Regions from separate parts of the Neomicrococcus lactis genome, predicted to be linked through region 1. Evidence: riboswitches for the same ligand, from Rfam matches in the RefSeq annotation. Region 1 holds a riboswitch; each other region holds the start of a gene.
What was found. A riboswitch is a leader RNA that binds a small molecule or an ion and turns the genes downstream of it on or off. The one in region 1 is predicted to bind S-adenosylmethionine.
Positions count from the first base shown of each region.

Region 2: it holds a riboswitch for S-adenosylmethionine, as region 1 does, so the genes downstream of both, sfnG (dimethylsulfone monooxygenase SfnG) here and BKA12_RS08470 (LLM class flavin-dependent oxidoreductase) in region 1, are expected to answer to the same signal.
Region 3: it holds a riboswitch for S-adenosylmethionine, as region 1 does, so the genes downstream of both, BKA12_RS07110 (acyl-CoA dehydrogenase family protein) here and BKA12_RS08470 (LLM class flavin-dependent oxidoreductase) in region 1, are expected to answer to the same signal.
Region 4: it holds a riboswitch for S-adenosylmethionine, as region 1 does, so the genes downstream of both, BKA12_RS06215 (bifunctional o-acetylhomoserine/o-acetylserine sulfhydrylase) here and BKA12_RS08470 (LLM class flavin-dependent oxidoreductase) in region 1, are expected to answer to the same signal.

Region 1 covers NZ_JACHBL010000001.1:1,871,420-1,877,049, forward strand. The annotation lists gene BKA12_RS08455 (response regulator) at 1-220, opposite strand, end outside; gene BKA12_RS08460 (hypothetical protein) at 306-485, shown strand; gene BKA12_RS12645 (histidine kinase) at 742-1,899, shown strand; gene BKA12_RS08470 (LLM class flavin-dependent oxidoreductase) at 2,179-3,582, opposite strand; SAM riboswitch class I at 3,634-3,725, opposite strand; gene BKA12_RS08475 (acyl-CoA dehydrogenase family protein) at 3,804-5,057, opposite strand; SAM riboswitch class I at 5,244-5,346, shown strand; gene BKA12_RS08480 (ABC transporter ATP-binding protein) at 5,350-5,630, shown strand, end outside.
Region 2 covers NZ_JACHBL010000001.1:1,341,816-1,347,445, forward strand. The annotation lists gene BKA12_RS06125 (deoxyguanosinetriphosphate triphosphohydrolase) at 1-72, opposite strand, end outside; gene dusB (tRNA dihydrouridine synthase DusB) at 82-1,266, opposite strand; gene BKA12_RS06135 (TM2 domain-containing protein) at 1,527-2,747, shown strand; SAM riboswitch class I at 3,027-3,120, shown strand; gene sfnG (dimethylsulfone monooxygenase SfnG) at 3,215-4,408, shown strand; gene BKA12_RS06145 (methionine ABC transporter ATP-binding protein) at 4,558-5,607, shown strand; gene BKA12_RS06150 (methionine ABC transporter permease) at 5,598-5,630, shown strand, end outside.
Region 3 covers NZ_JACHBL010000001.1:1,562,838-1,568,467, forward strand. The annotation lists gene BKA12_RS07095 (succinate dehydrogenase hydrophobic membrane anchor subunit) at 1-33, shown strand, start outside; gene sdhA (succinate dehydrogenase flavoprotein subunit) at 137-1,924, shown strand; gene BKA12_RS07105 (succinate dehydrogenase iron-sulfur subunit) at 1,924-2,697, shown strand; SAM riboswitch class I at 2,879-2,969, shown strand; gene BKA12_RS07110 (acyl-CoA dehydrogenase family protein) at 3,059-4,288, shown strand; gene trpS (tryptophan--tRNA ligase) at 4,416-5,474, opposite strand; gene BKA12_RS07120 (exodeoxyribonuclease III) at 5,492-5,630, opposite strand, start outside.
Region 4 covers NZ_JACHBL010000001.1:1,355,953-1,361,582, forward strand. The annotation lists gene BKA12_RS06195 (hypothetical protein) at 1-7, shown strand, start outside; gene BKA12_RS06200 (hypothetical protein) at 79-519, opposite strand; gene BKA12_RS06205 (hypothetical protein) at 542-742, shown strand; gene metX (homoserine O-acetyltransferase MetX) at 887-2,047, opposite strand; gene BKA12_RS06215 (bifunctional o-acetylhomoserine/o-acetylserine sulfhydrylase) at 2,044-3,414, opposite strand; SAM riboswitch class IV at 3,451-3,565, opposite strand; gene BKA12_RS06220 (VOC family protein) at 3,877-4,518, shown strand; gene BKA12_RS06225 (hypothetical protein) at 4,878-5,630, opposite strand, start outside.

The DNA of each region.
Region 1 (5,630 bases):
CCTCGACGCCGTCCATCTCTGGCATCTGCAAATCCATGAGGACCACGTCAGGATTCAGCATCTCAACGTGGTGGAGCGCTTGCGCGCCATTGCGCACCTCGCCCACGCATTCAAAACCGTCAGCGGTGTCAATAATGGTGCGAAAAGCTTGCCGCATCAGTGACTCGTCATCAGCAATAAGGACTCGAATAGGGGCGTCTGCAGAGTGAGAGTCAGGCATGGCGTCATTGTAGCCATGAACATCGGCCAGAAGTTTAGACGAATGGCTAACCGCAGGCTCGGGAACACTTGGGACAATGGAAGGTATGAAAACCATTTCCCGCTTCACCGCCGTTGCCATCATCGCTCTTTCCGCCTTCGCAATGCCTGTTTCAGCAAGCGCCGCGACTGCGCCTACTTCCTCTGATGTAGTTACTACAACCGGATTCTCGTCCGATTTGGGCGCTTGGTTCTGCCGCACCTACGGCGCATGGTGCCCACGCTAAACCTCAAGACTTCTCATTCACTTGCTGACCTCGGCTGCAATCCGGTGACGCACACACCTTCGCCAGAATGCCATTCGAGGCTGGAATTACGACTCTGCGTAAGTCCACGCATTTGATCCCGCGTCAGATGGCGGATTTACGTAGAGTCGTACCTGTGAACAGCGCCAGCAGCACTCCTCAGAAACCCGGGATCTTTTCGATATGGATTTCGGGCCTTTTCGGCGCGCGAAAAGCTGATAAGTTCACGCTCGCAATTGTGTCGATCATTGTTATGGCCTACGCGGCGACTGACGTGCTCTCTCTTTTCATCGAGCAAAACGCCGATGTTCGAAACCGAGCAGCAAACGTAGCCAACGTTGCTTTGATTTACTTGGCGGCGACGGGCTTCCTGTGGATTCGATCGACCATCGCTGGCGTCATTTCTATCGCCGGCCTGGCCTTGTCACTACCAGTTCACGAATACGGCTACGCGATCATCGTGACCCCATTGATCTTTGCCGTCGTGGTGGCAACGGCAAACCGGGTCTTCATTGCGGCCTTCGTCGCAGCGTGGATTCTCTGGTCCGTTTCACTGTGGTTCATGTGGCCCAACGACCGACCGATTCTGTACTTCAGCATTCCGCTTTTGGGCGTTGGCGCACTGATCGGCACCCTTATTCGCCGTAGTTGGCGAGCTCAAGCGCGGCATATTGCCGAGATCGAAGAGATGCGCACTCTGCAGCTAGAAGCAAGCGCAGCCGAGCGTCTTTCAATCGCGAGAGACCTCCATGACATCGTGGCCCACGACATCACGATCATCGCCATGCAAGCTCAAGCGGCATCCTTTGCGAAGAACCCCAAGCTCGCATCCGAGTCTCTGGAAGTCATTGGCCAGTCGGCCCGCAACACCCTCCAGGACCTGCGCCTGCTGCTGAACGTTCTAAAGTCCTCCGAAGAAGCACACCTCTCAGACAAGAGCCTGTCCGCCGAAGAGGGTGGAGCTGCCGCCGGCGCATCGACGCTGACCCTTCGTCGAAGCATCGATCAAGCGTCACGGCAGTTGGAGTCCATCGGCTTCAGCGTCACGGAGAACATCAATGGCGACATTGACGAGCTCCCCCGTCGCATTCAGGTGGCGATGCACCGCATCCTCAAAGAAGCCACCACGAACATCCTGAAACACGCCACCCCGTCGAGCGACTGCTCCATTTGCGTGGACACCGTTGAGGGCAACGTGATCCTCCGGATCCAGAACCAGAAGGCCCCAGCAACCAATGGCAACGGATCGTCGAACGCCAAGAACGCAAATGCTGGCCTAGGTTTGGGAAGCATCAGCGACCGCACCTCGAGCCTAGGCGGAAAGTTGGACGTCATCCAGACGGCGACAACCTGGCGCCTCGAGGTCACCGTTCCCATCCGTGGCGTGGAAATCTAAGCCCCAAAGCCCCAAATCGTTGAAGTCTAGACGAATGGCTATCGCCGAGCAGGAAAACGCCTCGTAACGTTAATAGTGCCCTTGGTGACGGGCAAGAAATGGGAACTGGATGGCCGGAGTGTGTGCCGGCCATCCGCCATTTAACGAGCAAATTTGAACGAGCAAGTCGGGGGCACATACCGCAAGCCGGGCACTCACTCGAGCACCGCCGTCGTCCTCAAAAAAATTCCGGCCCTCCCACGCAAAAAGGAGGACCGGAACTAAGAAGCCACTAACGAACTATGCGTCAGCAGGAACCTTCAAACGGAACTGATCCGCCTTGTGGTTCGCATGCAGACGATCGCCCTTGCCGAAGAGCTTGTTGCGCAGCGAGCCAGGCAAGTATTCCTCTTGGTACGCGCCGAGCTTCTGCAATTCGGGAACCACGAACTCCACAACATCCTCGAAGGTGCCAGGCGTGATGGCGTAGGCGAGGTTGAAGCCGTCCACGTCCGTCTCGTCGACCCATTCCACGAGCTTCTTCGCGACGTCAGCGCCGGAGCCCACGGTAATCGGGCCGAAGCCGCCCACGCCCACCCACTCGGCCAGCTGGCGCACGGTCCATGGGTTTCCGTCATCGCCGGAGGCCTTCTGGAAGGTCTCCACGGAGGACTGGATGGCATTGGACTTCACGTTCGCGCCGATGCTGTCGTCGAGGTCGTACTGGGAGAGGTCAACGCCCATCCAGCCGGAGATGAGAGCCAACGCGCCCTGCGGATCCACGTACTGCTTGAAGTCCTCAAACTTCGCCTGCGCGGAAGCCGTGTCAGGACCCGTGATGATGGTCTGCATCGCGTAGATGCGGATGTCGTAGCGGTCGCGGCCAGCGGCCTCGGCGGCGTCGCGGATCTTCTTGACGGTGTTCGTCAGGAGTTCCTTGGTCGGCGAGGTCACGAAGACCGCCTCAGCGTTTTCGGCCGCGAACTTCATGCCGCGCGAGGATGCGCCTGCCTGGAAGATGACCGGGGTGCGCTGGATAGATGGCTCCGTGATGGCGATGCCGGGAACCTTGAAGTACTTGCCCTCGTGGTTGATCGGGTGCACCTTGGACGGATCCGTGTAGACGCCGGTCTCGCGGTTGCGCTGGACGGCATCCTCTTCCCACGAACCTTCGAGCAGCTTGTAGACCACTTCGAGGTATTCGTCGGCGTGGTTGTAGCGCTCGTCGTGCTCCATTTGGTCTTCTTGACCCATGTTGCGTGCGGCGGACGGCAAGTAACCAGTCACCACGTTCCAACCCACACGGCCGTTGGTCAGGTGATCGAGCGTGGCCAAGCGGCGAGCAAACGGGTACGGGTGCTCGTAGGCGGTGCCGGCGGTGACGCCGAAGCCGAGGTTCTGCGTGACAGCTGCCATCGCGGAAACCAGGAGGAACGGATCGTTGACGGGAACCTGCGCTCCGGAGGACAACGGCGCCTCATTGGTGCCATTGAAAACGTCATACGTGCCGAGGACGTCAGCGATGAACAGGCCATCAAACTTGCCCTTTTCCAAGAGCTTCGCGAGTTCGGTCCAGTAGGTGATGTCTTTGTAACGCCAGGCCTGATCCTGCGGGTGGCGCCACAATCCTGGGGACTGGTGGACCACGCAGTTCATGTCGAAAGCGTTGAACCGTACGTGTCGGCGGGGAGCGATTTCAGTCATTTTTTGGTTCCTTCCCGACGAGAAGAACCCACGCAGGGCGCGGTTCGAGCTTCTCCATCGTTGCTGGCAGTAGCACCTTCCTCTTGATGAGGTGGTTGCTGCGGCGTCGTTGAGCCAGATCTCTCAGCCGCTCTGGATGGGTACTTCTCCATTGCACACCCAGAATGCGACCCCGCGAAATACGGGGGCCGCATTCTGTAATGATCACTGCAAATTTTTGATTACGACGCCGCCGCTTGGCCGTGGCGCTTATCGTCAATTCCCGCTTCACCAATGGTCCAAACGGTGGGCGGTTCCATTCCGTTGACGGCCCAGTCACCGGCGATGCGCGCCTTGTAGATGAAAGGGTTGTGGGTGGCGACGGTGCGAGCGTTGCGCCAGAAGCGGTCCAGCGACTTAGCGGTGCTCGTCGAGGATGCGCCGAGCGTGTTGAAGATCTGGCCGGTGGCTTCCGTAACGAGTGGGCTCAAGACAACCTGAGCCAAGCCGGACTCGAGTTCCACAGAGACGTTGGCGGCCTTCTCGACAGCATCGCCTTCGAGGCGTGAGTTGAACGCGCGATCCAAAGCGCGGCCCACGCGCAAGGTGGCAGCTGCGGCGACGTACGCCTTCGCGCTGACTTCGCCGACCACCTGAAGGATCTGCGGATCCTGGCTCACCGTGTCTGCATTGCCGTGGCCGAAGACTCGCTTGCGCTCGCGGACCTGCTTCGCCACTTCGTTGGCCGCTCCCTGAGCCGCGCCGGACAGTGCGATCAACAAAATGTGCTGGTACAGCGCAGTCTGGTACGGGAAGCGCACCTCGAAGTCGAAGACGTTTTCCGCGTCAACGGGTGCGTTCGTGAAGATCGTGGTGCCGCTGCCGGTGCCCTTTTGTCCGAAGCCGTCCCAGTCATCGAGAGTCTCGATGCCCTGAGTCTTGGTGCTGACGTAGGCGGATACATCGGAGCCATCCGGGCGCTTGGCCAGCACGTCGATCCACTCGGCGAAGATGGTGCCGGTGGTGTAGAACTTGGTGCCGTTGAGGACCAGCTGGCCGTCACGCTCGTCGAGGACCGTGCCCACGCCGCCCTGACCTGGTTCCGTCCACGCGTTGCCAGCAATCTCGCCGGCAACAAAGCGCTTGAACCATTCAGTGCGGTCGCCCGTCTTACCGTTGCGCGTCAGGCCGTGGTGGTAGAGATTTTCCTCGACAAACGCCCAGTGAGACCGAAGAGCCTGCGGGATGTTGCTGTCAGCCGCGGCCAGTTCAATGAGAAGTTCAGTGAACTCTTCCCAGTTCAGGCCGTCGCCGCCGAATTCTTGTGGAACGCGCGCGGCTGTGAAGCCGGCGTCCTTCAGCCACTGAATCTGCTCATGAGGAAGAGTGCCGTTGAGTTCGCGGTCTACCGCGCCTTCGGCGATGCGCTCGAAGATGGGGCGATACTTTTGCGCGACCGCTTCGAAGGTCGTCGCGTTGAGAGTTGAAGTGCTCAAGGGATTGTCGCTTTCCGAGAGTGGGACACAAAGAACCTCAGAAGAGGGCGTCCTGATGAATAAATTGCTCGGTGGGTGATCCAAGGGTTCACTATCGATCGAATCAGACGCAACGATTGTGACATGTTGTGAAATTTTCGAGTCATAATTTGGAGAAGGCTTCCAGCAAGGCTTTCAATTATTCGGTACCCATCATGAGTGGCTGAGAGATCTGGCTCGACGACGCCGCAGCAACCCCCAGCGAATCCTTTCGATTCGCGGACGGTGCTAACGCCAGAACCGATGGAGAGAAATGACTACAGACGTACGCGCTTTCACGACACCTGATGTCGTGGCCGAGGCTTCAGCACCAAGCCAGAACGCACCAAGCGGTGAGTCGGCAAGTGGAGTGCGCTTTGAGGGCGTGGGCCGCTCTTTCCCAGCCGTCTCGGGGAATACCAAGGTGGTCCTGCGGAACATCGACCTAAACATCCAGCCTCACGAGATCGTGGCAATCCTGGGTCCTTCCGGCTCCGGAAAGTCCACGTTGTTGCGCGCAGCGTCCGGACTGGATCAGCCCAGCTCGGGACGAAT
Region 2 (5,630 bases), 530 kb from region 1:
TGGCGGCTCTTCCACCCAGCGCTCTTCATCGGCCGCGGTGTAGCCCGGTATGAAGCGGGGGTCAGTTCTCATGGGCACTGACTAACCGCCCGAAACGTCGAGCTCGGCAGCGGAAATCATGGCGCGGTGGTTCTCATCCAGCTCGCGAGAATTCAACCAGCCATCCGGCAGTGCGGGGCGCTTTGGAGTGCCAGCACGGCCGCGTGGACCTTCGGCGTCCTTGCCCGGGTACGGAGCTTCTGGATCCAGCTGGCTCAAGAGCCCCCGCAACACCTCGAGGCTCGGCACGGTAGCCAAAGCCGCGCGCAAATCGCCGCCGACTTGGTAACCCTTGAAGTACCAGGCCACGTGCTTGCGAATGTCGCGCAGTGCCTGAAGCTCGTCACCGAAGTAGTCCACCAACAATTCGGCGTGACGGTAGAACGTCTCGGCGACCTTCGCGAGGCCCGGCGTGTAGCGATCATCGCGGCCTTCAAAGGCAGCTTGCAAATCACCAAACAACCATGGACGTCCCTGGCAGCCACGGCCAATGACCACGCCGTCTACGCCGGTTTCCCGCACCATGCGGACGGCGTCCTCGGCGCTCCAAATGTCGCCGTTTCCAAGCACCGGCATGTCCGGCAAAGCTTCGCGAAGAGCGGCAATCGCGGACCAGTCAGCGGTGCCGGAATAGAACTGATTTGCCGTACGACCATGCAAAGCAACAGCAGCGACGCCGTGATCGCGCGCAATTCGGCCAGCCTCGAGGTACGTCAAGTGATCTTCATCAATGCCCTTGCGCATCTTGATGGTCAACGGAATTTCGCCCTTGGCGGCTTCCTCCGTTGCAGACTTGATGATGGACGTGAACAGATTCGTCTTCCACGGCAGCGCGGATCCGCCGCCCTTGCGGGTCACCTTCGGAACGGGGCAACCAAAGTTTAAGTCGATGTGGTCGGCGCGGTCTTCTTCCACGAGCAGTCGCACGGCGGCACCCACGGTCTTCGGATCCACGCCATAAAGCTGTACAGAACGGACCTTCTCATCATCGTCGTGAGAAATGATCCGGAACGAGGTCTTGTTCCGCTCCACCAAGGCGCGGCTCGTCACCATCTCAGTGACGTACAGACCGCCGCCGTATTCGCGGCACAACCGGCGATACGCCTTGTTAGTAATGCCCGCCATCGGCGCCAAGACCACGGGCACGTCAACAGTGAGCTTCCCCAATTTCAATGGTGGAAGCTCGAGTCGGGTGGCGCTGGCGGATTGATCGGCGGTTAAAGTCACCTATCCATTCTCCCAAACAGCACCAAATCCTTCACCGTATCTAAGGTCTCCGGGGAAAAAGTGGTGCAAATTACCAGTGCAGCGGCGCCTGTGCGTGAACATTTTCAGGCGTTTCGCGATTCCGGAACACAGCATAAGTTCTAAGTGTCAGAGGCATCGGGGAATCTTTCACTGTGACCGAAAGAGCACAGAGATCACTCAGATCACTGAACTCTCGAAGCCACGCTTCCCTTTTCATATCTCTCAAGAAGGAGGATCAAGTGTCTAACACTTCGCTCCCCGCCGGCCCTCAGGTGCCGGATACCCCGGAGAACCAGCCGTCCCCGTACGCGCCGGTTTCCAACCCGCAGTATGCCTCGAGCGATCAGTACGCTGCGAACAACCAGTTCGCGGCTAACTCGCCGTACAACTACAACTCGCCTGTGCAGGCGCAGACCTCTGACAAGTCATTCATCGTGACGTGGCTGCTGTCTTTGATCATCGGTTTCTTGGGTGCCGACCGCTTCTACCTTGGCAAGATCGGAACGGGCCTGGCCAAGCTGTTCACCTTTGGCGGTTTGGGCATTTGGTACCTCGTTGACTTGGTCATGACCCTTGCCGGCGCCACAAAGGATAAGTACCGCCGCCCGCTCGAGGGCTATGACAAGCACAAAAAGATCGCGTGGATTGTCAGCGCTATTGTCCTGGTCTTCGGCATGATTACGGGCCAGCAGAACATGAGCGGCGGAGTTACCTCGAACTTTGGTTCCGCTGGTTCTTCTTCCAGTACGACGGCGCCAGCTACAGCAGCGTCGTCGTCCTCCGAGAATGCCGTCCCGGCTGCCGCGGAAGTAACTGAAGCCACGGCTGCCGCAGAAACGACCGCTGCTGCCGAGACCACCGCTGCGGCAGAGACTAAGCAAGCCGCCGAAGAACCGCAGGCCAGCGGTGCATCTGCGTGGGCCGCCGGCAAGTTCGGCGAGTTCGAGACCATCTCGAAGAAGGGCACGGGCGATTCCATCGTCAAGCTGCCCGCTGGCGTCACGAATGCCATGGTCACGTCCACGCATAACGGCGCAGGAAACTTCGCCATTATCGGTTTGGACGAATCGAACGAATCCGTGGATCTGCTGGTCAACGAGATTGGCTCCTACAAAGGCACCACGGCACTCGGTGTGAACGCGTTCCAGGAAGTCAAGAACGTTCAGATCAAGGCGTCCGGTGCGTGGACCATCACCATCGAACCACTGGCCAACGCCAAGCCGTTCGCATCTAAGGGTTCCGGCGACCAGGTCATGCTGTACGACGGCGACGCCTCCATGCTCACACTGACGAATAAGGGCAAGAGCAACTTCGTGGTCTACGAGGAGAACGACGAGCTCTTCAACATGGGCTTGCTCGTCAACGAGATCGGCAACTACAAAGGCACCGTTCCGATGTCCGGTGGACCGTCCGTGATCATCGTGAAGAGCGACGGATCCTGGACGCTAGCCGCTGAGTAGTACGTCGGCTGAGCGGCAGTGCCGCTCAGCACAAGACGCTTCAACAGAAGCAAACACGCTCTAGATAACTGCATAGAGTTCATGCCGTGAGTGACCGGGTTGGGGTGCGGCCACTCACGGCACCTCGCTGTCTCCAGTTACATCTCGACGGTCGCTGCAGGGGGTCCGAATAATCCAGCATCAGATTCCAGCATTTCGAATATTCTGCGAATGACGACACTCTTTGTCACAAACGCGCGAACATTCTTTGATATGGGGGATTTTTGTGTTCAAATTATTTCACCATCCCGAGCGGCCGAGAGATCTGGTTCTATGACGCCGCAGCAACTCCCGGATCATGCCGGGTCAGTGCTACCGCCAGAAACGATGGAGAAAGCTCACGCTTTCGTGGACGTGTCATCGCTAGCTGTGCACGCTCACCGTTGTACGGGATTCCTCACGAATATTGCCCCACCAAGGAATCAACCATGAGCTCAATCAATGTCACCCCTGAAGCTGACCTCGAGACCCCGCTGAAGTTCGCGTACTGGGTACCGAACGTGTCCGGTGGTCTGGTCATTTCCACCATTGAACAGCGCACCAGCTGGGACTTTGAATACAACAAGAAGCTCGCGCGCATCGCAGAAAATTCGGGCTTCGAATACGCGCTCTCCCAGACCCGCTACACCGCCAGCTACGGCGCGGACAAGCAGCACGAAGCAACCGCATTCACGCTCGGTTTGCTCGGCGCAACTGAGCGCCTCAAGATCATCGCCGCCGTTCACCCCGGCATGTGGCACCCAGGCGTTCTCGCCAAGTGGCTCATCACGGCTGACCACATCTCCAACGGCCGTGCAGCCGTAAACATCGTCTCAGGTTGGCTCAAGGACGAATTCACCAACTTCGGTCTGCCATGGCTCGAGCACGACGAGCGCTACGTCCGCACGGAAGAATTCATCACCGTCCTTCGTGGCTTGCTGACCGAGAAGGACTTCTCCTTCAGCGGCAAGTACTACAACATCAAGGACTTCACGCTCTCCCCTGCGCCGCTCGAGATTCCAGGCCGCGCACATCCAGACATCTTCTTCGGCGGAAATTCCACGGCTGCTCAGGCTGCCGCTGGCCGCACCGCCGACTGGTACTTCTCCAACGGCCGCACGTTCGAGGGCTTCCGCGAGAACATCGCCGGCGTCACCGCTGCCGCGAATTCGGGCAAGCGAACCGCCCCGGTCAAGCCACGCTTTGGCATCAACGGATTCGTGATCGCTCGCGATTCGGAACAAGAAGCCAAGGACACGCTGCGCGAGATCGTGGCAAAGGCACACCGCCCAGCCGTGGACGGCTTCGCCTCGGCGGTCAAGGAAGCCGGCCAGTCCACCAAGGACGGCAAGGGCATGTGGGAAGACTCCACGTACGAGGATCTCATCCAGTACAACGACGGCTTCCGCACCGGCCTCATCGGCACCCCTGAGCAGATCGCAGAGCGCATCGTCGACTTAAAGAAGATCGGCGTAAACCTCATCCTCACCGCGTACCTGCACTTCCAGGAAGAGGTCGAGGCATTCGGCCGCGACGTCCTCCCGATCGTCCGCGAACTCGAAGCTGACCTCGCCCGCAAGAACGGCAAGGAACTCAACACCAGCCTTCTTCCGGAAACCTCTTTCGAGGGTGCTTCCGCCTAACGCGGGTTTCGCTTCCGAATATTTACTGAGTACGACGCCGCAGCTCGGCTCCTAGGGCTCGGGCTGCGGTCAGTCGTACCCTCTTTCACCCCAAACAACGCCTCTTCCTTCAGTGCGCCCATTTTCCGGTTCAACCGAAAGCTCCCACCATGATTAGTCTTCATCAACTCACCAAGGTCTATGGCCAGGGTCCAGATGCTGTGACCGTGCTCGACAAGCTCGATATCGAAGTGCAAGCGGGCGAAATCTTGGCTGTGGTCGGTCCCTCCGGCGCCGGCAAGAGCACGCTGGCGCAATGCATCAACTTGCTCGAGCGTCCTACGTCCGGGCAGGTCATCGTCAACGGCGAAGAGCTCTCCGGACTGCCCGAGAGCAAACTGCGGGTAGCCCGCCGTCGTATTGGAACGGTGTTCCAGTCAGCCAGCTTGCTTTCGCGCAAGACGGTGGCGGAGAACATCGCGTTGCCGCTCGAGTACTTGGGCGTGACGAAAGCCGAAACCAACTCGCGCGTCAACGAACTGATCGAGCGCGTGGGACTCTCCCACCGCGCCAATCACTACCCGTTCGAACTCTCCGGCGGTCAGCGTCAGCGCGTGGGTATTGCCCGCGCTTTGGCACTGCGTCCGTCCGTACTGCTCTCAGATGAGGCCACCTCGGGACTCGATCCCGAGACGACGCGCTCCGTCGTCCAGTTGCTGCGAGAGCTACGCGATGACCTCAATCTCGCGGTCGTCTTCATTACCCACGAGATGGACACCGTTCTGCAGGTCGCTGATTCGGCTGCGCGTTTGGATCACGGCCGGATTATCGAACAGGGCCGCCTCGTGGACTTGCTGACCAACCACGAATCCGCGCTGGGCCGTGCGCTCCAGCCGAACTTGAATCCTTCGGCGCCGCTTCCCGGAACTCGTTCCTGGGTCGTCACCTACGACTCTCGTGACGTCCCGGCCGACTGGCTCCAGCGAGTGTCATCGGAGCTTGGCGAACCAGCAGCATTGTTGGCCGCCACCATTCAGAGCATCGATGGCGTCAGCACGGGCAACGCGACGGTCGGCGTTTCCAACGAAAACGATGCGATCGTCAAGGACGCATTTGCCCGCCACGGACTGCGCGCATCTCTGCCCAATGTGTCCCGCGAATCCATCTCAATTTCGTCAGTTCAAAACTCAGCACAGAAGGAGGCCGCGCTGTGGGCGTAGCAACCACTACACACTTGATTCTC
Region 3 (5,630 bases), 310 kb from region 1:
ATCCCGGGTTCCGCCCTGGAAGTCTGCAAGTAAACCGCTAGCTAGATGATTCCGTTGCTCCGCGTCGCCACTCTTCTTGGCTCGACGCCCAGCAACGCTCGCGGCACAGAATCTGAGACAAGAAAGAGCATCGAGAATGCAGATACATAAGTTTGACGTTGTCATCGTCGGCGCCGGTGGCGCTGGCATGCGCGCAGCTATTGAGTCCGGACAGCGCGCAAAGACCGCCGTTCTGACCAAGCTTTACCCCACCCGCTCCCACACCGGTGCAGCACAGGGCGGCATGTGTGCAGCCCTCGCCAACGTGGAAGAGGACAACTGGGAATGGCACACCTTTGACACCATCAAGGGTGGCGACTACCTCGTAGACCAGGATGCAGCAGAAGTTATGGCTAAAGAAGCCATCGATGCTGTGCTTGACCTCGAGAAGATGGGCTTGCCGTTCAACCGTACGCCGGAAGGCAAGATCGACCAGCGTCGCTTCGGTGGCCACACCCGTGACCACGGCAAGGCACCTGTTCGCCGTGCTTGCTACGCAGCAGACCGTACCGGTCACATGATTCTTCAGACCTTGTACCAAAACTGCGTCAAGCACAACGTTGAGTTCTACAACGAGTACTACGTACTTGACCTCCTCATCGTTGAAGAAGACGCAACTCGCGAAGACGGCACGCCGTACAAGCAGAAGCGCGTTGCAGGCGTTGTCTCCTACGACCTCGCTTCCGGCGAACTTCACGTCTTCCAGGCCAAGTCGGTTGTCTTCGCAACCGGTGGCGCTGGCAAGGTCTTCAAGACCACCTCTAACGCTCACACCTTGACGGGTGACGGTATGGGCATCGCGTTCCGCCGCGGTATCCCACTCGAGGACATGGAATTCGTGCAGTTCCACCCGACTGGCCTCGCCGGCTTGGGCATCTTGCTTTCCGAAGCAGCTCGTGGCGAAGGTGGCATCCTCCGTAACGCTGACGGTGAGCGCTTCATGGAGCGTTACGCTCCAACCATCAAGGACTTGGCTCCTCGTGACATCGTTGCCCGCTCTATGGCTAATGAGGTTCGCGAAGGCCGCGGTGCTGGCCCGAACAAGGACTACGTCCTCTTGGACCTCACCCACCTTGAGCCTGCTCACATCGATGCCAAGCTCCCGGACATCACCGAATTCGCTCGCACGTACTTGGGCGTTGAGCCTTACACCGAGCCAGTTCCAGTGTTCCCAACGGCGCACTACGTCATGGGCGGTATCCCAACCAACATCAAGGGCGAAGTTCTCCAGGACAATGACACCGTCATTCCTGGCCTCTACGCCGCTGGTGAGGTTGCTTGTGTGTCCGTTCACGGTTCCAACCGTTTGGGCACCAACTCTCTCCTCGACATCAACGTGTTTGGCAAGCGCTCCGGCATCTCTGCCGCTGAGTACGCTCGCAACGCCGAGTTCGTTGAGCTACCTGAGAACTCTGAGAACGACACCGTCGCTCTTCTTGAGTCCATCCGCACGGGCAACGGCACCGAGAAGATCGCTGTTCTCCGTAAGGAACTTCAGGACAGCATGGACCTCAACATGCAGGTGTTCCGCACCGGCGAGTCCATTGCTCAGGCCTTGGCTGACATCGAGTCTTTGCGCCAGCGCTACAAGAACATCTCGATTCAGGACAAGGGCAAGCGCTTCAATCTGGACCTCCTCGAGGCCGTTGAGCTGGGCTTCTTGCTCGACTTGGCTGAAGTCATGACGGTGTCTGCATTGCACCGTGAAGAGTCCCGCGGTGGTCACTACCGTGAAGACTTCCCGGACCGCAACGACGAGCGCTTCATGAAGCACACCATGATGTACAAGGACGAGTCTGCAGAGACCGAAGGCGTCAAGGGTATGCGCGTTGAAACGAAGCCTGTGGTCTTCACCCGTTACGAGCCGATGGAGCGTAAGTACTAATGAGCACCGTAGAACCAGCATCCAAGATTGACCTCAAGACTGACGGCGGCAGCGGAGAGATCCCATCGTTCGACATCACCTTGAAGGTGCGTCGCTACGATCCAGAGTTCTCCGAAGAAGCAAAGTGGGACGAATACACGCTCACGATGTACGGCACGGACCGCGTGCTTGATGCTCTTCACAAGGTGAAGTGGGAGATCGACGGCTCGTTGTCCTTCCGCCGCTCTTGCGCTCACGGTGTGTGTGGCTCTGACGCCATGCGCATCAACGGCCGCAACCGCCTTGCGTGCAAGACCCTCCTCAAGGACTTGGACACCTCCAAGCCCATCACCGTTGAGCCCATCAAGGGCCTTCCGGTGGAGAAGGACCTCATCGTGGATATGGAACCTTTCTTCCAGTCCTACCGCGAGATCATGCCGTTCTTGATCACCAAGGGACACGAGCCTTCCAAGGAGCGCTACCAGTCCCCTGAGGATCGCGAGCGCTTCGATGACACCACCAAGTGCATCCTCTGCGCTGCGTGCACGTCTTCGTGCCCAGTGTTCTGGACCGATGGTCAGTACTTCGGCCCGGCAGCGATCGTGAACGCCCACCGCTTCATCTTCGACTCCCGCGACGAAGCCGGCGACATGCGTCTCGAAATCCTCAACGACAAGGAAGGCGTGTGGCGTTGCCGCACCACCTTTAACTGCTCCGAGGCTTGCCCACGTGGCATCCAGGTCACAAAGGCCATCTCGGAAGTCAAACAGGCTATCCTGGCTCGCCAGTTCTAGCCTCAAAATCACATCGCATCATCAGGGCGCGCCATGCCTTCGGGAGTGGCGCGCTTTGCGTTTAAGGGTTCCCTACACAGCCGCCGCTCCCCCACGCAAGCATTGCGACGAAACATCTCCTATTACGTCGTCGGCGTCACAAAAGTAGCAATCCAGATCACATGACTGATTTCATAATGGAACACCATCCAGAGCGGCTGAGAGATCTGGCTCGTTGACGCCGCAGCAAATTGACTGCCCGGTCATAGTGCTAACGCCAGAATCGATGGAAACTCGAGCGCTGGCTATGTTTCATGCTTCGGCTGTCTCTACCCGCCGTTCTCGGGGTTCCTTCTGTTACTCAACAACGAAGGAGAAAATCATGTCAGTCGAAACTCTTCAGACTTCGCCCCGCGTTCCCTACACGGGCAACGCCACCCCAGACGAGCTGTCCTACTGGGAAGCTATCGCACGTAATGTCGCTGATCAGCTCCGCGTTGACGCTATTGAGCGAGATCGCGCTAACCAGCAGCCACGCCGCGAAGTCCAGCTCTTGAAGGATTCTGGTCTCCTCAACCTGCTCGCGCCCACCGAGTTCGGCGGAGGTGGCGGCCACTGGGAAACCGCCTTCCAGGCTATTCGCATCATTTCCAGCGTGGACGGCTCCATCGGCCAGCTTCTCGCCTACCACTACATCAATCAGAGTGGAATCGCGTTCTATGCTTTGCCGCCAAGCCAGCCCGCATGGTGGCAGGCCACGGTCAACGGAAATTGGCTCTGGGGCGATTCGGTCAACCCTGTAGACCCCACGCTCACCCTCACGGCTGATGGCGACGGTTACCGGCTCAATGGCCTCAAGCACTTCTCCACGGGTTCCGGTGTTGGAGATGTCATTGTCTTCAATGCTCTCGTCGTCGATGGCATCAACGAAGGCAAGATCATCGCATTCGTCTTGGAGACCACTCGCGAAGGCGTCGAGCTCCTCGATGACTGGGACAACCTGGGTCAGCGCCTCACCGGTTCCGGCAGCGTCAAGAACACCAACGTGCGCGTGAATCCCGTGGACGTTCTGGGTGAAGTGACGGAAGAGCCGATCTCCACTCTCTTGACCCCGGGCATCCAGTTGGCGTTCTCCAACTTCTACCTCGGATCCGCGGAAGGTGCCCTTGAACGCGGCCGTCAGATCCTCGTGGAGCGCAAGAATTCATGGTTCCTCTCCGGCGTGGACACCTACGCTGAGGACAAGATCTTCCAGCGCGCTATCGGCGAATTGAAGGCGCGCACTGCCGCCGTTGCCGCTCTTGCGGAAAAGATTAACCGCAAATTCGACGACGTCGCAGCTCGCCAAGGTGCCCTCACCTCCGAAGAGCGTTGGGCTTACGCGAACGAAATCGCCGAGCTCAAGGTGGTCTCGACGGAGATCGGCCTCGAGGTATCTCACCGCATCTACGAAGTGACGGGCGCGAGCTCTACCAAGAGCAGCGTTGGCCTGGACTTGTTCTGGCGCAACGTCCGCACCCACACGCTCCACGACCCCGTGGACTACAAGAAGATCGAAGTTGGCGCGTACTACCTCAATCGCGACGTCCCAGCGCTCTCGCTCTACACCTAAGCCAGTAGCCACCACAGGCTGAAATCACTGAAGGCGCCGGCTCGCAACCACACTAAGTGGTCAAGCGAGTCGGCGCCTTCGGCTTTAGACCAGTTCACACGAGAACAAGCTCAGGCTAGATCCAAAATTAGCCCTTGAAAGGCGGCAAGAAGCCCACGCGCTCGTAGACAGCTTCAAGAACCGGCTGGGATACCTCGCGAGCCTTTTCAGCGCCGCGCGCCAGCAAGCGATCCAACTCAGCAGGATCGGCCAAGAGCTGCTCAGTACGCTCACGGATCGGAGTCACGGCAGCCACCACGGATTCGGCAACATCCACCTTGAGGTGTCCGTACATCTTGCCTTCGTAGGACGCCACCAAGGTATCCACAGGCGTGTTCGTGACGGCGGAGAGGATCTCCAACAAGTTGGTGACGCCAGGCTTTTTGGCGCGGTCGTGCGCCACCACGGTGTCATCGTCTGTCACGGCGGACTTGATGCGCTTCGCGATCACCTTCGGGTCATCGAGGATATTGATCAAGCCGTTCGGCGAGGCCGCGGACTTGGACATCTTCGAGGTTGGGTCCTGCAGGTCATAGATGCGCGCGCCACCCTTCTGGATGAACGCTTCCGGAACCACAAAGGTCTCGCCGAAGCGCGAGTTGAAGCGCTGCGCCAAGTCTCGAGCAAGCTCCACGTGCTGACGCTGATCGTCGCCCACGGGAACACCCTTGGGCTGGTACAGCAAGATGTCGGCGGCCATGAGCATCGGGTACGTGAAGAGGCCAACGCCCGCATTGTCGGCACCCTGCTTGGCAGACTTGTCCTTGAACTGCGTCATGCGGCTGGCTTCACCAAAACCGGTCAGGCACATCATGACCCACGCGAGCTGCGCGTGTTCAGGAACATGGGATTGCACAAACAGCGTGGACTTCTCAGGATCAATGCCGCCCGCGATGTACTGGGCCGCTGTCTTGCGGGTGCGTTCGCGCAGCTCCGCCGGATCCTGCGGCACCGTGATGGCGTGCATATCTGGGATGAAGAAGAACGCGTCGTATTCGTCCTGCTCTCGTACCCAGTTCACGAGGGCGCCCAAGTAGTTGCCCAAGTGCAAAGACTCGGCCGAGGGCTGCATGCCAGAAAGCACGCGCATGCGGTCAGAGGCGCTGACGCCGGGCAGGGTGATGTTCTTTGGCGTTACATCTGCCATGAGGTTCAAAATCCTTTTTAGAGTTGGTAATCGATCACGAGCGGAGCGTGATCGGACCATCGGGTGTCCCAACTAGGCGCGCGGTCTACTACAGCGTTCGTTGCCTTTGCCGCCCATGTGGGAGTGGCCATGTGGTAGTCGATGCGCCAGCCAGTA
Region 4 (5,630 bases), 520 kb from region 1:
ATTGTAGGCTTCCACGACGGGTGGGTTCCCCAAAGTCACAGGAACCCGCCCGGTGGTGAAGTCTTGGCCTTTGAGAAGTTAACCGCCCGTTGAAGAAGCGGTGACAACCCAGTGACCCTTGTAGTCAGCAGAGTTCGTCATGGCTTTGTCTTCGATCGTGACTAGTCGAAGATATGGCGCCGCAGCGCCCACTTGTGACCACACTTCGTTGAGATTGTTGGTGACTTCCGGGACCGTCAAGATATCCGCGCCGGTCATCGCCTCGCTGGTGGTGACCGTAAAGACGCGCTGCTTGGTGCCCTCGAAGTACGTGATGGTGTCGCCCGGGACAAGCTTGAAGATCTGGCTGAAGTCTTCTTTCGAGAACTCACCGCCTTCGTCAGTTCCAGCCGCATGACCGAACACCAACATGGGGTTCTGTTTCAGGCTGACATCGATGAGTCCGCCGACGTTTTTAGCGACATCAATCTCATCGCCAGGTTCCGCGGTGACTGGTTTCAACTGAACCGTCGTCAGCACCGCACCTCCATGGGTCACCACAATGGAGCGCGACTCATTCGTCGCGGTATCTGAGCTTGACGCTCTCGCGCCCGCACTCGACGTATCCGTGGTTGAAGTGCTCGCAGATGAACCGGCGGAGGTTGAATCGGCTGAGGTTGAACCGGCGGAGGTTGAATCGGCTGAGGTTGAACCAGCCGAGACCGAAGCGCCAGACGTGGCTCCCACTGACGACCCCACTTGAGATCCACCCGCCGAGCCCGGTCCAATGCGTACAGCACTAGAGTCGGTGGAACACCCGCTGAGGGCGATGGCGAGTGCGACCCCAAGCGCACTCCATCGCGCGCGATGAATCAGTGTGTGTGAACCGCTAGCCGTGTGTGTTGAGCTAGCTGCGTTCCTGATCCCCGCGCGCCGTAAAAACGTGTTCATTCAGCACCGGCCCGAGTTGGTGAATATCGGTCAAAAACCCATCATGCCCGATCGGCGAGTCAATCGTATAGACGCCGTCACCTTGATCTACTCGTTTGACGATCTCTTCCGACTGCGCCGGCCAGTACAAGCGGTCCGAATTCACCGCGGCCACCAAGAACTTCACGTCCGCCGCGCTTGCGAGTGCAGCGTCTACTCCCCCACGCGAACGGCCAACATCGTGGCTCATGAGAGCCTCGGTCAGCACCACGTAAGAGTTCGCGTCGAACCGGTCTACGAGCTTGTCTGCTTGGTGATCAAGGTAGCTTTCCACTGCATAACGACCGCGCTGGTGCGAGATGGACGCTCCGCCAAATGGATTCTCTTCACCCTGGTTCGCGCGGCTGAACCGCGTCTCCAGCTCAGGCTCCGAACGGTACGTCACGTGCGCAATTCTCCGGGCAATGCCGAGGCCTGCGGCAGGTGAGCTGGCGGCGTCGTAATAATCTCCGGAACGGTAATTCGGGTCCAAACGAATCGCCGCGGTCTGAGCTTGCGCGAACGCAATTTGCTCGGCTGAGGATTGCGCGCAGGCCGCTACGACGACGCAGTGCGCTACCCGCTCAGGTGCCGTGACGGCCCACTCAAGTGCTCGAGCGCCGCCCATTGAACCGCCGACCACGGCATGGAATTTTTTGATGCCAAGATCGTCGGCGAGACGCAGTTCGAGGTTCACAGAATCGCGAATGGTCGTGAATGGGAAACGGCTACCCCACGGGCGACCATCCGGCGCGATCGACGCCGGGCCGGTGGAGCCGTAGCAAGAGCCGATCATGTTCGGGGCCACCACAAAGTACTTGTTGGTGTCCACGATTCCGCCAGGACCAACGAGCTGATCCCACCAGCCAGGCTCGTTGGACTCACCCTTCGCGACGTGCGTGTCTCCGGTCAGGGCGTGTAGTAGCAGCACCGCGTTTGAGGCGTCTTGATTCAACGTGCCCCAAGTTTCGAAGGCCAGCGTGACGCTCGGGAGGTATCCGCCGGTCTCGAACGTATACTCGCCAACGTCAGCGAATTGCACGTGACCGTCAGGGACGGGACGCTGCTGCGAATCTAGCTCTCGGACAGTCAAGGTCACGCGCGCTCCCCTGCAGCGACCGGCTCGGCGTCGATGCCCTGATCGCGTCCCGCAAGAACCTTCTGGAAGCCCTGCTTGAGGTCGTTGATGATGTCCGTGATGTTCTCGATGCCCACCGCGAGACGCACCAGACCTGGCGTGACGCCGGCTTTCAATTGCTCAGCTTCAGTGAGCTGGGCGTGCGTGGTGGATGCTGGGTGAACCACGAGCGAGCGGACGTCACCGAGGTTGGCAACGTGCGAGTGAAGCTCGAGAGAGTCGACGAAGAGCTGGCCTGCGTCCTTGCCACCCTTGATATTGAAGGCAACGATGGCGCCGGAACCGTGTGGCGCGTAGTGCTGGCCAAGTTCGTACCAAGGGCTGGACTTGAGGCCCACGAACTGGACGCTCTCGACCTGATCGTGGCCTTCGAGGAATTCTGCAACCCTCTGGGCGTTGGCGACGTGGCGCTCCATGCGGAGGCTCAGCGTTTCCAGACCCTGCTCGATGAGGAAGGCGTTGAATGGGCTGATCGAGGAGCCGAGGTCGCGAAGCAACTGGACGCGGGCCTTCAGGATGTAGGCAAGGTTCGCGCCGAGGATGCCGTTGACGCCAAGGTCCTTCGCGAACGTCAGACCATTGTATGACTCATCCGGGGTGTTGAAGCCAGGGAACTTCTCTGGATCCTTGGCGAAATCGAAGTTACCGGAGTCGACAATGACGCCGCCGATGACCGTGCCATGGCCACCGAGGTACTTGGTGGCACTGTGCACCACGATGTCTGCGCCGTGCGTAATCGGGCGGATCAAGTATGGGGTGGCCAGAGTGTTGTCCACGATCAGCGGGACGCCCGCCTCATGGGCGACGTCCGCGACCTTGCGAATGTCCAGGACGTCCTGGCGTGGGTTGGACACGGATTCTGCGAAGAATGCTTTGGTGTTTGGCTTGACCGCGGCCTTCCAGGACTCAATGTCATCTGGGTTCTCAACGAAGCTGACCTCGATGCCGAGCTTCTTGAGGGAGTGCTTGAATAGGTTCTGGGTTCCGCCGTAGAGCGATGGGCTGGCAACAATGTGGTCGCCAACTTCGGCCAAGTTCAAGATCGAGTAAGTCGTTGCGGCCTGACCGGAAGACAGAAGAAGTGCGCCGACACCGCCTTCAAGTGCGGCAATGCGTTGCTCAACAACGTCCTGAGTGGGGTTGCCGATGCGCGTGTAGATCGGTCCGAGGTCCTGCAGAGCGAAACGTGCTGCAGCTGTGGAGGCGCTTGGGAATTCGAACGACGTGGTCAAGTAGATAGGAAGTGCCCGTGCACCCGTGCTGGGATCTGGCGTCTGACCTGCGTGAATCTGAAGCGTTTCGAAGTTCCATTGCTGGGACATGTTCATCTCCTCAATATTTTGAGGGTGCGCCAAATAAAGGCAACACCGCGCTTGCCCTGCACACTTCGTACAGGACCTGGTCTTCACCCGGGGCACCCCACCGCGGTTGGAGGGTTGCCGGCCAGCAAGCCGGGGCTATCTGCTGGCACTCATGACCTAGTTCATTTTCTCTGGTGTGGTCGGTCTTTTCAAGCCAGCATCTTCTTGGCTTCATACTTGTCAACGTTTCGACGTTGAGACCCTGCGCTTCCTGATCTCTGATGGGGCTTCTTCCTGAGGTGACGACCTGGTGCGCCTTCCTGAAGTGATGCACTACTGCGCATTCCGGGCTAGGCACTAGTTGCGGACAGCCAGCCTTCCTACACCCACGGCTACAAGATTGAGGACTCCCCTACATAAATAGAGCATCGAATGTAACTTAGGACACCCTAATTCGAACCTGAATTGCCAAAGTGCCAAGATGGAGCAATGAGGCTTGATCACGTTTCCTACGCATGTGGACCAGACGGACTAGAGAAAACAGCGAACCGGATTTCTGAGGCTTTGGGTCTCGAATTCGTCAAGGGCGGTGTTCACCCACGCTTTGGTACGCGCAACGTGATTTTCCCGCTCAAAAACCGCCAATACCTTGAAGTCGTTGAGGTTCTGGATCATCCTTCCTCACTCAAGGCACCTTTCGGTCAAGCCGTTCGAGCCCGCTCCGAAATGGGCGGCGGCTGGATGAGCTGGGCTGTTTACGCCGAAGATCTGGCACCCTTCGAGGAGCGTCTTGGACGTGGATCCGTTCCAGGAAACCGTCGTTTCCCTGATGGCCGCGAACTCTTGTGGCGCCAGATTGGCATCAACGATGTCATCGCCGATCCGCAGGTTCCTTACCTCTTGCGTTGGGACGACAACATGGAGGATCTGCACCCTTCCCAGGCACTTGAGCCGACTGGCAGCATTGACCGCATCACCATTGCAGGCTCGGCCGCTCGCGTTCGCGATTGGCTCGATTCACCAGCTGATGACGTTGTTGAAGACGTCTCCATGGACTTTGTTGCACCGTCCGGCGCTCCAGGCATCTTGTCCGTCGAATTTGAGACCCCCAAGGGCAAAGTCACAATCTAGTTTCTAGCGTTCGGCCGCTTTCGTGTTCCGCTTCCCGAGGTCCGGACAAACGGTTCACGAAACGCGCGCTCTGATCAATGCCGCCTTCTTCGTTTCACTTTGACGTCGATTGCTGCCAGCTCCATGAATGTTTGCTGGCACCAATCGACGTCAATTTTTAGTTCCACGTGGACCAAAATGACGTCAAAGCTTTTTGGGTAGGGCTCGAGCACTAACGAATAGATAACCAGGTGTCGTCTTAGACGAATGAATCAAGCAGGCGAGCGATGTGCCTTCAATGTGTGCAGGTGGATTTTGGGTGCCACGCTCATTGGGTGCAGGTGGATTTAGGGCGCCACGCTCAATGGCTGCATTTGACCTTAGGCCGCTACCATCAATTCGGTCCGACGTTCTTCAATAACCAGTCGCAGTCGTTGGCAGAAGGTTTTGAAGCCCTCGTTGAAATCCACGGCGCTGCACCGAAGGTTTCGCCATCCCGCCTTTTCCAAGTAGTAGTCCCGACTGTTATCACCATGGTGTTGTGCAGCGTTGCGGTGATCTCGGCCGTCATAGTGAACGGCAATTCGGAGCTTCTTGTAGCCCATGTCCGCGCTGAAACCAGGTATCCCAATGTGACCAAAGGTCAGCTGGAGCTCAGGTTCCGGCAGCCCTGAGCGAATAATCTCCAATCGAAGCAATGACTCGGCACGTGAGTCCGAACCGATGCGCGCCTGCTTCGTAGCGACAACCAGCTTCTTCTTTCCAGTTCCGTGAAAAGTGTCAAGTTCCGAGTTCCACTCAGCCAGCGTCATGAGTGGACGCTCAATACCTTCAAAAGCGAGTCGCGGCAGGCGGATGAGTTGGTCAATGAGCGCTGTCAGGTCATCAGTTGATAGGAAACAAGCTAAGTCCATCACAGTTCTGGCCGGGCTGGTTATCCGCAGAGGCCCAAGGTCAATGAGATTGCGACTGACTCGGGACTCATGAGACACAAGACCGGCACGGCGGATACGTGAATGCGGATACTCGACAGACACGTGTATTTGGTCTTGCGGCAACTCCCTCGGGATCCAGAGCCCATGAACTCGCGCTGCAGAGTAATAACTCACCCAGGCCCGCGGGTACTTCCTACA